2 regions of the Paenibacillus sp. R-74696 genome follow, and region 1 is predicted to be linked to the other one. Evidence: predicted binding sites of a transcription regulator. Region 1 holds the regulator's gene; the other holds the start of a gene.
The links. Region 1 encodes LexA, which represses DNA repair genes until DNA is damaged. Its sites were predicted from a motif close to CGAACATATGTTCG; they were not measured.

Region 1 (6,493 bases):
CCGGAGAACCGTTCGTCAGCAGCAGCAGCTTATATTTGCCCTTTAGCGCATCTAGCAGTCGGAACGTTTCATCATAAACGATCGGGCGCGCTCTACGCTCTGCTGGAAACTGCTCAGCCAGTCTGGCACCAAGCTCTTGATCGTCAACGCCAAGTGCTTTAAGTCCTTTCGTCCATGCTTCACGACGATAAGTTGGTGCAAGCTGCTCCAGCTTTCTGAACTCTTCCTGCTCTCCCTCACGGAAGTTGGCCCATAGGCCTTCGAAAGGATTAATTCCGATCATTTTCGTAAAAGGGAACGTTTCATACGATTCATATAGGCTGCGAGCCTCCTTGCGGACAGCTTCCTCCAACTCTACCGCATCTACGCCCGCTGCTTCCGCACCTGCTTGACAGGTCGCATCAAATGCTTCTTGCACACTGCGGTCATCCCATAGCAGCGTGTCATCCAAATCAAATAATACCGCTAGCTTTGCCATTGTTCACAGACTCTCCTGGTCGATTTATTTTTGTTCGTATGTTATGCCGTTTTCTTTGGCAAACTGCTCTAATTTCGCGCTGATTTCATCCGTTGGATACCGATGAAATGCTCGTGAAAAAGCCCACGTCGACCCTTTTTGCGGTTCAATCGACACATAGCCAGGCTGTACGCGAATCGTCTTGATCGCTTCTGCACCTAGACGCTTGTCGCCGGTCAGCTTGCGAGTTTGAACATAGTTTTTACCGATTGTAATATACGGGCGCCGCAGGAAAAACACAATTGCCAGAAATACATAACAGCCAATCGTCACACCCAGCAAGGTGTCGAATTTAAATTGCGGGTCCATTTGTGCAAGAATAACGTACATGGCAATAAACAGTAGGAGCAAAATCGGCGCAATATAGCTGCGGCCAACAAAACGATCTGACTGGGGTCCAGCAGGCTTAAAGCTCGGACCGCCTTGTTTTTTGCGATTTTTGTTAATTTGATTCGTATTTCGGCGCACTTTGCGCTCCCATGTACGTGACAAAATCGTTCCTCCTTATTTGCTGCCTCACAAAATCAAGCTTTATCGATATAGTTTGACAAGTGATGCAGACTGACACTGTTTATCTATAGCTTTCACTGCACTCTGTTAAAACGGGCGTTTGAATTTTGCAATAAAACGATTCGGATAGTCTTCGGCAAGCGCACTGACATCGTCCAGACGATTCCATACCTCTTCTGGCATCGACCAGCCGACAGCTCCCATATTATCCTCATATTGTGCAAGCGTACTGGCTCCAAAGATTGGGGACGTAATGCCTTCCCTCTGCAGCAGCCAATTTAATGAAACTTGAGCAGGTGTTTTATCAAGCTCCTTGGCAGCCGCTACTACAGCATCCAAAACAGCAAAATTGTGCTCACTTGCCCGATTTGCCCAAGCGCTTTCGCCTACTTTGCTAGTCAATCTGCCCTCCGTCGGCTCAGTGCGATCATACCTGCCCGTCAGAAAACCGCCACCAAGCGGAGCCCATGGTATAACACCCACGTTTTCTTCCAGACAAAGCGACATCATTTCGCGATCCATCTGACGGCTGACAAGGCTATATTGAGGCTGCAGCGAAACAAAGCGTACATAACGATTAGCATCGCTCCAAGCTAAGGATTTCATAAGCTGCCACGCAAAAAAGTTGGAGCAGCCGATATAACGCACCTTGCCTGATGTGACAAGGTCATCGAGCGTCCGCAGCGTCTCTTCAATCGGTGTAGCATGATCCCATACATGAACCTGATACAAGTCAATGTAGTCGGTTTGCAGTCGCTTAAGGCTCGCTTCAACGCCGTCCATAATATGCTTGCGGGACAAGCCTACTCCATTAATATCAGGCGATGTTGTCATTCTAACTTTCGTCGCAACGACCATCTCCGAACGACGCCCTTTAATGGCTTTCCCAACAATCTCTTCAGAGCGTCCGCTTACATAAACGTTAGCCGTATCTAAAAAATTACCGCCTCGTTCCACAAAACGATTGATCATTTCAAGCGAATCCTGTTCATTCGTTGTATTGCCAAACGTCATTGTTCCAAGACAAAGTTCAGAAACAGCCAGTCCACTACGTCCAAGCAATTGGTATTTCATAAATAAAGCCCGCCTCTCCCATTAAGATGATTAATGCTGTGGCTTCTCGTCTTCCGCTTCATTCTCTTCATCTTCTACGAACTTAATCGTATCAAGCTGCTGGCGAAAATTACTTTTAAACTGCTCCATATATTTACTGCGCAGCTCAGCCCGTTCCGTCAGTTCCTCGGGCGTCAAACCGATCGTTTTATTTTTACGGGATAATTCATTAATTCTTGCAATAAGCTCTTCCATTGGTTGCTCACCTCACTTGCTGTACTTTTCCCAAACTCTTTCTACTTTGACATTACCAATACGCTGTTGTCAAGGTGAAACGGCTGTCGCCGTCCTTTGGCGGCGCAGCGCGTTTCAGTCCGAGAAATATAGAGAAAGGATGAGAAAATCATATACTTTCCTATATTTCAAGAAAATGGGTGTATAATTAAATACAGAATAGATCGTACAACGATAATGCTATCATTGTTCCGATCTATTCTGTATTTTAGATAGCGTATTGGCACTTTCTGAGTTCCAAAGTTCAGCTATATGATTTCTATCAAGCAGACACCGTTCTATACAATTCTATACCATAGAGATATGTTGCTTAACGACACTAGGACGAAGGAATGACCAGCTTCTGCCCAGGCCATATATCTGGTGACGACAGCTGGTTGCGCTCCCGTATTTGAAAGACGGACCAACGTATATCATCAGAACTGTCCGAATATTTACGTGCAATCTCCCATAATGTATCGCCTTGTGCGACTACTACCGTCTGCTCTCCAGCAGACGCTGGTGCAACATGATTCACTGAAGCTTCTGTACGCACCAATAAAAAACCAGAAAACAATACAATAAACAGGGCCAAACACACTGCCAACTTCAAAGCGTAGTTGCTAACTGCAGCCATGTTGATTTGAGATTTCATCTTTGCCACCTTAACAGGCGCTTTCTCTGAAAAAATAGATTGATAGGATTCTGGATAAATGATCATTGCCCTCACTCCCAAACGTTTGTTCTGTTTTGATATTAACACGAACATTTGTTTGTGGTCAACATACAATGCGAACTTTTGTTTTTAGGAACTTATGTTTGTACGAACGGCGGTTCCATGTTATAATTTGAGAAATAAATACTCATATTGCGCTTCGAATGCAGTGCCTGAATCAAAGTTTCAATCAAAAATCTTGTCGCACTCATCATGGAGTGCGTGAACTGGAGTGATCATGTTGTCCAAAGCTTCCAATCGCCAGCAGTCGATTCTGGAATTTATAAAGAACGAAGTTCGCGAGAAGGGTTATCCGCCTTCCGTACGTGAAATTGGAGAAGCAGTTGGACTTGCTTCAAGCTCAACCGTACATGGTCATCTGGACCGTCTGGAGAAGAAAGGACTTATCCGCCGCGATCCGACTAAGCCACGTGCTATCGAGATTTTGGACCAGGAAGATGTCGACGGAATTATACGCCCTGCTGTTACCCATGTACCGATCGTCGGTAAAGTTACTGCAGGTGTGCCGATTACCGCTACCGAGAATATTGAAGAATATTTCCCAATCTCTTCCCATTATGTAGGTGATGATGATGTATTCATTCTTAATGTCATTGGAGAGAGCATGATTGAAGCAGGCATACATAACGGCGACTACGTTATTGTGCGCCAGCAGCAAACCGCTACTAACGGTGATATTGTGGTCGCTATGACAGAGCACGATGAAGCAACGGTCAAAACCTTCTACCGCGAGAAGGATCATATCCGTCTCCAACCTGAGAACGTAACAATGGAACCTATTCGCCTGAAGAATGTTACGATTTTAGGCAAAGTCATTGGCTTGTTCCGGGATTTCCATTAATCGTTTATATTTCATACTCTTCATACATGAAGAAAGCTGCATCCTTGCCCGTATAAGAAACGGGCTGGATGCAGCTTTTTTATTTAGGCAGAGGATTTTTTCCAGCTCTCGATCTTCCTACTCAGACTGCTTCGGTATGACGACACTTAGGAAAACTTGAACAACCCAAAAACTCTCCACGTGCACTTTTACGACGAACTAATGGCTGTCCACATTTTGCACATTCTACACCTTTTCTTATTTGCTTCATAATCATTTTCTCTGTATTGTTTTGTTCTGTGTTGGCATGTGGTATTGGAATCGATGAATCGGCTTTGATCTTCAAAATCATTTCAATGAGCTCTGCTCGATCAATAAGCCGAACCGCATTTGATTTGGCTAATGTGACTGCAGCTTCAGTATATCCACTATTGGAAATGACCCATGCCTCACTTGCCGAATAATGTGCGATAGAAGCCTGTGCTTCTTGAACGGCCTTAATTCCAACATTTTTACTATAACGTTTAGCTTGAACAACCACCCTTTGTGCATCTTTTGTTATAACAAGATCTGCCCCGAAATCACCTGCTGCCTGCGTCACTGTTACCCTGTAGCCATGAGCCTCTAGAAGATGTCCAAGATATTTCTCAAACTGTCGGCCCTCCATCTTATCTATTTCTGCGATACCGGAGCGTTTAAGCTGTTCGTTACGTTTGCGAGCGATGGATATTGCTACAATTGCATATATCATCATAAGAAGCAGCACAAATGCTTGTACCGGGTCCAATTCCTCTTTCTTCCTTCTACGTTTTGCCATATTTAGAACCCCTTCGCTCAACATAATATACCTTATATCGGCAAACATAATAGGAAATTGTACCTAATTATAAAAATTCTATAAAAATCTTCAGTCTACTCACTTCATTTAACTTTTTTTCATCACCATCAGTAGTGTCGAATCAATAACTAACTACATATAAAAAGGCTGACGCGAGTACTACTGATATCTACATCAGTAATGCTTGCGTCAGCCTTCTCCGAAGTTACATTCGGTTATGGGAACTACTTATGCTATTGTTTCATCATACATTCATTCGATGCTGTGAATCTGATCGAACCCAGCGAGGAAGAGCTCGGCATTCCGCACTCAACAGTATAGCGAAGTGAAACTAGTTCCCGTTCGCTGAACTGTGAGACGAGATATAATGCGGCTTTATCTCCCCGCTGCATGGAACTCGATCATTGCTGCTTAATATCTCTGTCTCTATAATGATATTCGTTTCCCTCTGTTTTACATTTTTAATATAACACAGGATACTTATATTTTTTGTCGTTTTTTGTCGAATTACTTACACGTTCGATACTAGTGCCGATTTTTATTGACATAATAATGAAAATGTGTATTAAAAAAGAGCTAACCCATTTCTGGATTTAGCTCTTTTTTAGTAAATGTTCTACTAAAGGCAATTTCCCCTTAGCTACATTTGCTGTGTAACCACCTTCGAAATGCGCAGTTATGGCGTAAAATGTTTTAGTAACCTCTATAATATGCTGTACGTTCACGAGGTTGTTAACATCCAGTGCAACAAATCCCAGTGGCAAAAATATTTGTTTACATGCTTCTAGTGTCGTTATAAATGTAAAAAGGCCCTTAGTGGTATGGAATCTCGGAATATGATAGTTTTTTTTGGGCTGAAATATATCTACAAAAAAAACTTCACCTAATTTGAATGTATCAAATTGCTCTCCATCGATTTCCCCATCGTAAATTCGTTGTCCTAAAATCTCAGTCGTTAGATCCATATGATAATCACTCTACTTACGAAGTTCTTTCGGGATTGGTTGAGCCCCAATGAACCCTTTCCGGTTTCCAGTTGCGACGGAACGTTCAGCGTCTTTTTGCAGTTTCTCTGCAATTTTACGCGCTAATTTTTGCATCATATTCAACACCTCCATCCCTTTGATGAATAATTACCAATACCATCTGAGCGAAGAAAGCTAACGCAATAACATCTGATTGAAAAAATATATTTGACAAAATGAGCAACAAAGGTAAATTCCTTTCACTGCCTCCACTCCAGCAAATCAATAACGTTAAACTCAACAATATCAATATTATCATGACCGTGCCACTTAAGACAATATGTGGAATAATAGATAAAAGAAAAGTTGAGACAACCACACACGTTGTAAGAGACTTGAAATGAAAGCCACCAGTAAACTTTCTAAGTATCCAAAAAGCCACTAGACCGATTAATGACGGTATAAAAGATTCTGTTGCAATTCCAATTATCAATGTGACTACGATTATAGTCGCAGAACAAATCCGATTCCCCAAAGAAAATGCCATCACTTCTACAGACACGTCGCCTTTAGGATCTAACCTTTTTATAAATAGCGCCATTTTTTGTGATATAAATTCTATCATCTTCTGATTCCCTCCTTCTAGAGAGGAAATACAGGGTGCCAAGTATCAATAATACCAAGGGGTACGCGTACAAGGCTGCATCGTAATGAACGGTCAAATATAAGGATGTCGTGATTATTGCCACTGCAGCCAATGTGGATACGGCAAGCATTCCAT
Region 2 (6,493 bases), on a different contig from region 1:
TTGAACGTGCTGCTTTCCCCTGAGACTGGCATCGTCGGCCATTTAATGAAAGCGATTGGGCTGGGGCATATCAATTTGCTTGCCTCAAGCAACACTTTTGTACCTACCTATGTTATTTCGGATATATGGCAGCATTGCGGCTGGAATAGCATTATTTATTTGGCGGCGCTCTCAAGTGTCGATCCCCAGCTCTATGATTCATCCAAAATAGACGGAACAAATCGCTGGCAGACGATACGTTATATCGATTTTCCAGCGCTGATGCCAACGATCGTCATTTTGTTCATTTTAAGCATGGGGGGCATTTTGAGTACAGGCTTTGAAAAAATATTTCTGATGCAAAATGCGCTGAATTTGCCCGTATCTGAGGTTATAGCGACCTACGTCTACAAAATGGGGATCGTGTCCAACCAATTCAGCTATGCTTCAGCTATTGGCTTGTTTAATACGATCATTAATTTTATATTTCTGTATACGATGAACGCTATCTCCAGACGCGTGTCCGACACGAGTCTGTTCTAGCCTGCGGCGGAAGGAGGGACTGCAATGGAAAGAATACGCCCGCGTCTTGGCGGCGGTGAAATTTTGTTTAGAATCGTGTTGGTCGTTGTTTGTGCCGTTATTTTCCTGACGGTTGCTTACCCGCTCTATTTTATTATTATCGCGTCGGTAAGCGACTCGACACTTGTCTCAACCGGTAAAGTGCTGCTGTTCCCCAAAGGAACGAGCTTCTTCGGCTACGGGGAAATTTTTAAGGATGAACGCATATGGACCGGCTACCGCAATACGCTTTTTTACACATCCGTGGGTACGCTAGTCAATTTGCTGTTCACGCTGCCTGCTGCCTACGTGCTGTCACGCAAGGAGTTTAAGGCGAGAAAATATATTATGTTTGCGTTCGTGTTTACGATGTTTTTCAATGGGGGACTCATTCCGACTTATTTGCTGATGAAGGACCTGCATCTCACGAATACGCCTTGGGTATTTATCGTACCGTTTAGCGTTAATGTGTTTTATTTAATTATCGCCCGTACCTTTTTTGAATCGACGCTGCCTCCGGAGCTTTATGAGGCCGCCGCAATTGACGGCTGCTCGCATTTTGTCTATTTTGTAAAGGTGGCGCTGCCGCTGTCCAAAGCTTTGATCTCGGTCATTGGCCTGTATTATTTGGTCGGGCATTGGAACGATTTTTTCACGGCGCTAATTTACATTCGGGACAATGAGCTGAAGCCGCTGCAAATTATTCTTCGCGACATTTTATTGTCGAACCAAGTGTTTGCGAGTGGAGCGGGGACAGGCGGCGACTCCGGTGGCTACGCGCAGAAATACGCCGATCAGATTAAGTATGGCGTCATTATCGTGTCTACGCTGCCGATTTTAGTGCTTTATCCGTTTTTGCAGAAGTATTTTGAGAAGGGCGTTATGATCGGTTCGATCAAAGGGTAAAAGCGGGGGACCACTGCGGCAGGCTGCTGCCCGGTGGTCCTTTTGCCTGTTATCCCCTTAGCTCAGAAGATGGAGTTCAAACCAGCCATAACGAACCAGATGGCTGGTTTTCATTTGTATACGAATCCATTTTTTTAATTCTCAATCTGGAATATTTTTTTAGATATAAGAAAAAGATAATGAGGGGAATTTTGTTTTTAAAGGAGGGAGTATACCTATGAAAATAAACAATAAAATTGCCATTTTTCTAGTGCTAAGCTTAAGTTTTCTGATCATCGGTTGCAGGGCGGACTCCAGCCGACAGATCAATCAACAAAGTGTCAAGTTCCATATCGCTGAAAATCAAAATGCCAAACCTGTCATATTTATCTTGGTTGATTCTTTAATGGACAAGCCTTTGCAAGAGGCGATTAAAGAAGGCCGTGCACCCGCAATGCAATATCTCCTTGAAAACGGGCAATATTTCCCGCAGGTTGTGAGTTCATTTCCCACGATGTCCGTTACGGTCGACAGCACATTATTAACGGGAACGTATGCAGACCGACATCATGTGCCCGGACTTGTTTGGTACAGCGACAAAGAGAAACGCATGATTTTCTACGGAAATGGTGCCAAAGAAGCGTTGAAGATAGATCAACTGCAAGTATTTATGGAAGCTGTTTATCAGTTAAACCAAGTTCACTTGAGCAAAAAAACAAAAACGATTCATGAAGAGTTGGCCGACAAAGGAAAAGAATCCGCTTCAATCAATGCTCTTGTTTTCAGAGGGAGAACGGAGCATGTCTTAAACGTGCCTCACTTCATAACGTACAGCAACCGTGTGCCAGAACAATTGATAGTAACAGGACCTAAATGGTTTTCCTATGCAGCTCTTGCACAACTGGATCCGAACAATAGCTGGAACACTCTTTTGTGGAAAAAATACGGGATGAATAATGAGTTTTCCGCTCAAGACACTGCTTTTCTGATTAATCAAAAAAAACTTCCAAACGTAACCATCGCATACTTCCCGGAGAATGATCATTCGGTGCATAAAAAGGGCCCAGCTCAGTTGGGTGGAATTGAAAAAGCGGATCAAGCGCTGCAAGTCGTGCTTAACGCATACGGTTCGTGGGAGCAGGCTGTAAAAAATGCTATATGGATCGTCATGGGTGACAGTGCGCAAAGCGCTGTTTATGATGATCGGCAGGCAGCAACTGTTGAATTGATGCCGCTTTTGAACGATTACCGCATCGCAAAATTAAATCAACCTGTAAAAACCGAGGACCAAATTGTGATTTCCACTAATGAACGGATGGCTTATGTCTATGCGATTGATGCAAAAGTGGAGTTATCCGATGTCGTGAAGCTTTTGCAAAATGAGGACAAACTCGATATCATTGCCATGAAAGACGATAAAAATATCCTTGTTACATCGGGGAAAAATGGTAACACTTTTTCTTATCGTCCCGGAGGAAATCTCAGCGATGAATATGGGCAGTCGTGGACATTATCGGGCGAACCGGGAGACCTTGTGGATATTACGATAAATAACAAACGGATCAAGTATGGAATATATCCTGACGTTTTGGCGAGGTTATACGGGGCAATGCATTCTCATGAAGGAAGATACGTTGTCGTCACGGTCCAACCCGGATATGAACTCGTCAGTGAAAGTTCCACTACCCACATCGGAGGGGGATCTCATGGTTCACTGCATGAAAAAGATTCCCTTGTCCCATTAATCATTTCCGGAACGAATACACGGCCCAAAACACTGCGGATCGTTGATATCAAAGACTGGATTCTGCAATTGGTGAATGGGTAAGCTTTAAACTAATAAAACATAGCATCAATCATATTGTTTATGTTTATCCAAACAAAATCATTGCCTTGAGCGAGTCTGACGTTTTTTTGCTGCTGATCAATTTTTGTTACTACTCCTGTTAATTCCAAATTGTCAAATTCTCCGAATAAAACCAAGGTAACCTTCTTCCTGAACAGCATTGATTCAGCGATGATTCTGAATAGCCGTTCTGTTTCTTGATCATCCAATTGTGGACGTGAGTTCTTTCGCAAATTCTGCTGGTGTAGGATGTAAGCTTCCTTGTGCTGTGGAAGCATCATGCGGCTAGATTCCCAGAGCCCGTTCTTTTCAAGTTTTTTGCTCATTTGTAGTGCCCCCCGATTTTTATGGATCTATCCGCTGCTTGCCCTGCGGCAGTAAGGGATGAAGCTCTTACAATGGCGGTGCTTCCGTATCGATTTTTGATGCTGTCTGTCACTTTCTCCAGTGCTCTAAGCTTGATCTGATCATCAAAGAGGGTGAGCTGATAGCTTTGATCGTCCATGAGCTGGCTGATGGTCACACCGACCCGGCGTACAGGCATGCCATCCCAATATTTATAAAAGAGCTGCTTCACCGCTTCAAAAACCGTTTTGGTATGGTTTGTGGGATCGAGAAGCTTCATTTGGCGCGAAAATCCGGTAGGCGCTTCGTAGGGACTGCACATGCAGTTGACCGTGACGACATGGCCCATATATTTTTTGCGACGACAATCGCCGCAAACTTCCTCGGTCAGCTCTAATAAAACGGTATCTACCTCCCATGGCTCCATATAATCTCTGGGCAAAGTCATCATATGGCCAACCGATTTTGGCGGGGTGTTGAAGGTTTCAGGTGTAACCGGGCTGTCATCGATGCCGTTGGCCGTTCGCCACAGCACCTCGGCATGAATATCGGATTGCTTGCCAAAGCGAAAGCGAAGCCGATCCTTGAGACGCGGAAGCGGCGTTCTGGCAATATCGCCTATTGTATGCATGCCAAGACGAGTGAAATGGGTGGTCATGCGTGAGCCGACTCCAAACATTTTATGGACCGGCTGCGGCCACAGCAAAGCTTCGACTTCTGTTTTAGGGAGGGTAAAGATACCATCCTTATTCTTTTTTGCCCAGATGTCCGTGGCCATTTTAGCAAGCATTTTATTGGAGCTTATGCCTACCCTTATCCATACGCCTGTCTGCAGGAGAACCTTCTGTTGAAGGGCTTTGGCTATCGTAACAGGGTCTCCGAAAAGAGGGAGGCTTGCCGTAATGTCCAGAAACTGCTCATCAATGCTGAAAATTTCAACCAGATTCGTAAACTCCTGATAAATGCCCGTAATCATTATAGAGGCATCGATATAATGCTGCATGCGGGGGCGCAGGACGACAAGCTCCGGACATTTATTTAAAGCGATTCCGAGCCGTTCGGCTGTCGTTATGCCGTATTGCTTGGCAATGGGGCAAGCCGCTAAAATAATGCCCGATCGGCGCTCAACAGAGCCAGCCACAACAACGGGTTTATTTTTACACTCCGGATGGCTGGCTTTTTCAATGCTTGCGTAAAAACTTTGACAATCTGCGAGCAATATAACCCTTTCAGCTGTTTCCCTCATTCCAACCGCCTCCGCATATTCATCAGCATGGTCATTAGCTCAGCTTTCACTAAGCTTCTCAGCATGGTGAAATGGTGGATATAACCGCGAACTTTATATTCAACATGGACCCCCCGCGCATTCATCTCGGTGTTTAACGCTTTAATATTCCGTTCTTTCATTTGTTTCTTAATGCTTTGCAGTTCAAGATAGATGCTTTGTTCCATTTCATTGAGATAAAAAAGGATATGATTATAAATAATTTTGTTCCGATGCATTTTTAATTCGTTGATGTCCCTAGCTAACATTTCGAGAAGGATCGGCAGCAAGGTATGCTTTTTAATGATTAGCAAATCCTCTTCCGTTTCGATGATTGAATGGACACTCATAGCTACACCACCATGACGCGAACGTTTATTCGTATGCTGTATTATATACCGAATGTATGTTCTCTATGCAAGGTTTCGCAGGCAGGTAATTTCGACCAGCTTGGATTCTGCTTCGGGAAGTGAGAGGGGCTAACGTTTTGCGGGGTGGTTATAATAATGAAGCTTGTCCAATAAGGCAGAAGATGCGATGATAAATAAATCACATGCTTACATAAGGAGTTAGAACAAAATGAAACAGGCATCATTGCTGCAAGACAAAAAACAACGCAAATTGCTGTTCAGCGCCGGGCTCAGCTGGATGTTCGATGCGATGGATGTCGGCATGCTGTCCTTTATCGTGGCTGCCCTGAGCGTAGAATGGGGGCTTGGCACCGAGCAGATCGGACAGCTGACTGCAATTAATTCCATCGGCATGGCGGTGGGAGCGGCAGCGGCGGGGGCGCTGGCGGACCGCTACGGACGCCGGACGATTTTGCTGTGGACGCTGCTCATTTTCTCGGCGGCGAGCGGCCTGTCCGCGTTGGCGGGCACCTTTACCGTGCTGTGCCTCTTGCGTTTCGTAGGCGGCTTTGGACTCGGCGGCGAGCTGCCCGTCGCTTCGACGCTTGTGTCCGAGTCGGTTCCCGTGAAGGACAGAGGGAGAGCGATTGTGCTTCTGGAAAGCTTCTGGGCAGGCGGATGGATTGTCGCTGCGCTCGTCTCGTATTTTATTATACCGGCCTATGGCTGGCGAGCGGCGTTTATTATTGGAGCGGTTCCAGCACTGTACGCGCTGTATCTGCGCAGAGCAATAGAGGATTCACCGCGATATGTGGCGCAAAAGGGGAAAGTTTTGCCACTGCGCGAGCGGCTGGCGGCGATTTGGTCGCCGAAGCATCGCCGCTCCACGATCATGCTGTGGCTGCTGTGGCTAACGGTCGTTTTCTCGTATTACGGCATGTTTCTGTGGCTGCCGACCGTGATGGTGCTGAAAGGCTTCGGGCTGGTCAAAAGCTTTCAATATGTGCTGCTCATTACACTGGCACAGCTTCCGGGCTATTTTACAGCGGCCTATTTCATCGAGAAGCTGGGGCGCAAATTTGTGCTGGTCACCTATTTGCTGCTGACGGCGGTAAGTGCCATCTGGTTCGGCAGCGCGACGACAGAAGGTATGCTGCTTGCTGCCGGAGCTTGCCTGTCTTTCTTCAACCTTGGCGCTTGGGGAGCGATGTATGCTTACACGCCGGAGCAATATCCGACGGCGGTTCGCGCAACGGGAGCAGG

Region 2: ACSR9A_RS21680 (YhjD family protein) is a predicted target of LexA. The motif match lies at 5,249-5,262, and genes of this name have one in related genera.

The regions. Positions count from the first base shown of each region.
Region 1 is NZ_JBPULM010000034.1:18,944-25,436, reverse strand. Features, by position in the region: gene ACSR9A_RS16980 (HAD family hydrolase) at 1-478, opposite strand, end outside; gene ACSR9A_RS16975 (hypothetical protein) at 503-1,009, opposite strand; gene ACSR9A_RS16970 (aldo/keto reductase) at 1,115-2,101, opposite strand; gene ACSR9A_RS16965 (DUF896 domain-containing protein) at 2,132-2,335, opposite strand; gene ACSR9A_RS16960 (LysM peptidoglycan-binding domain-containing protein) at 2,694-3,074, opposite strand; gene lexA (transcriptional repressor LexA) at 3,310-3,930, shown strand; gene ACSR9A_RS16950 (restriction endonuclease) at 4,052-4,726, opposite strand; gene ACSR9A_RS16945 (dipeptidyl aminopeptidase) at 5,341-5,712, opposite strand; gene ACSR9A_RS16940 (hypothetical protein) at 5,725-5,850, opposite strand; gene ACSR9A_RS16935 (accessory gene regulator B family protein) at 5,828-6,337, opposite strand; gene ACSR9A_RS16930 (hypothetical protein) at 6,282-6,493, opposite strand, start outside.
Region 2 is NZ_JBPULM010000045.1:325,896-332,388, reverse strand. Features, by position in the region: gene ACSR9A_RS21705 (ABC transporter permease) at 1-522, shown strand, start outside; gene ACSR9A_RS21700 (carbohydrate ABC transporter permease) at 547-1,446, shown strand; gene ACSR9A_RS21695 (alkaline phosphatase family protein) at 1,664-3,253, shown strand; gene ACSR9A_RS21690 (YolD-like family protein) at 3,262-3,597, opposite strand; gene ACSR9A_RS21685 (DNA polymerase IV) at 3,594-4,862, opposite strand; gene ACSR9A_RS21680 (YhjD family protein) at 4,859-5,230, opposite strand; gene ACSR9A_RS21675 (MFS transporter) at 5,460-6,493, shown strand, end outside.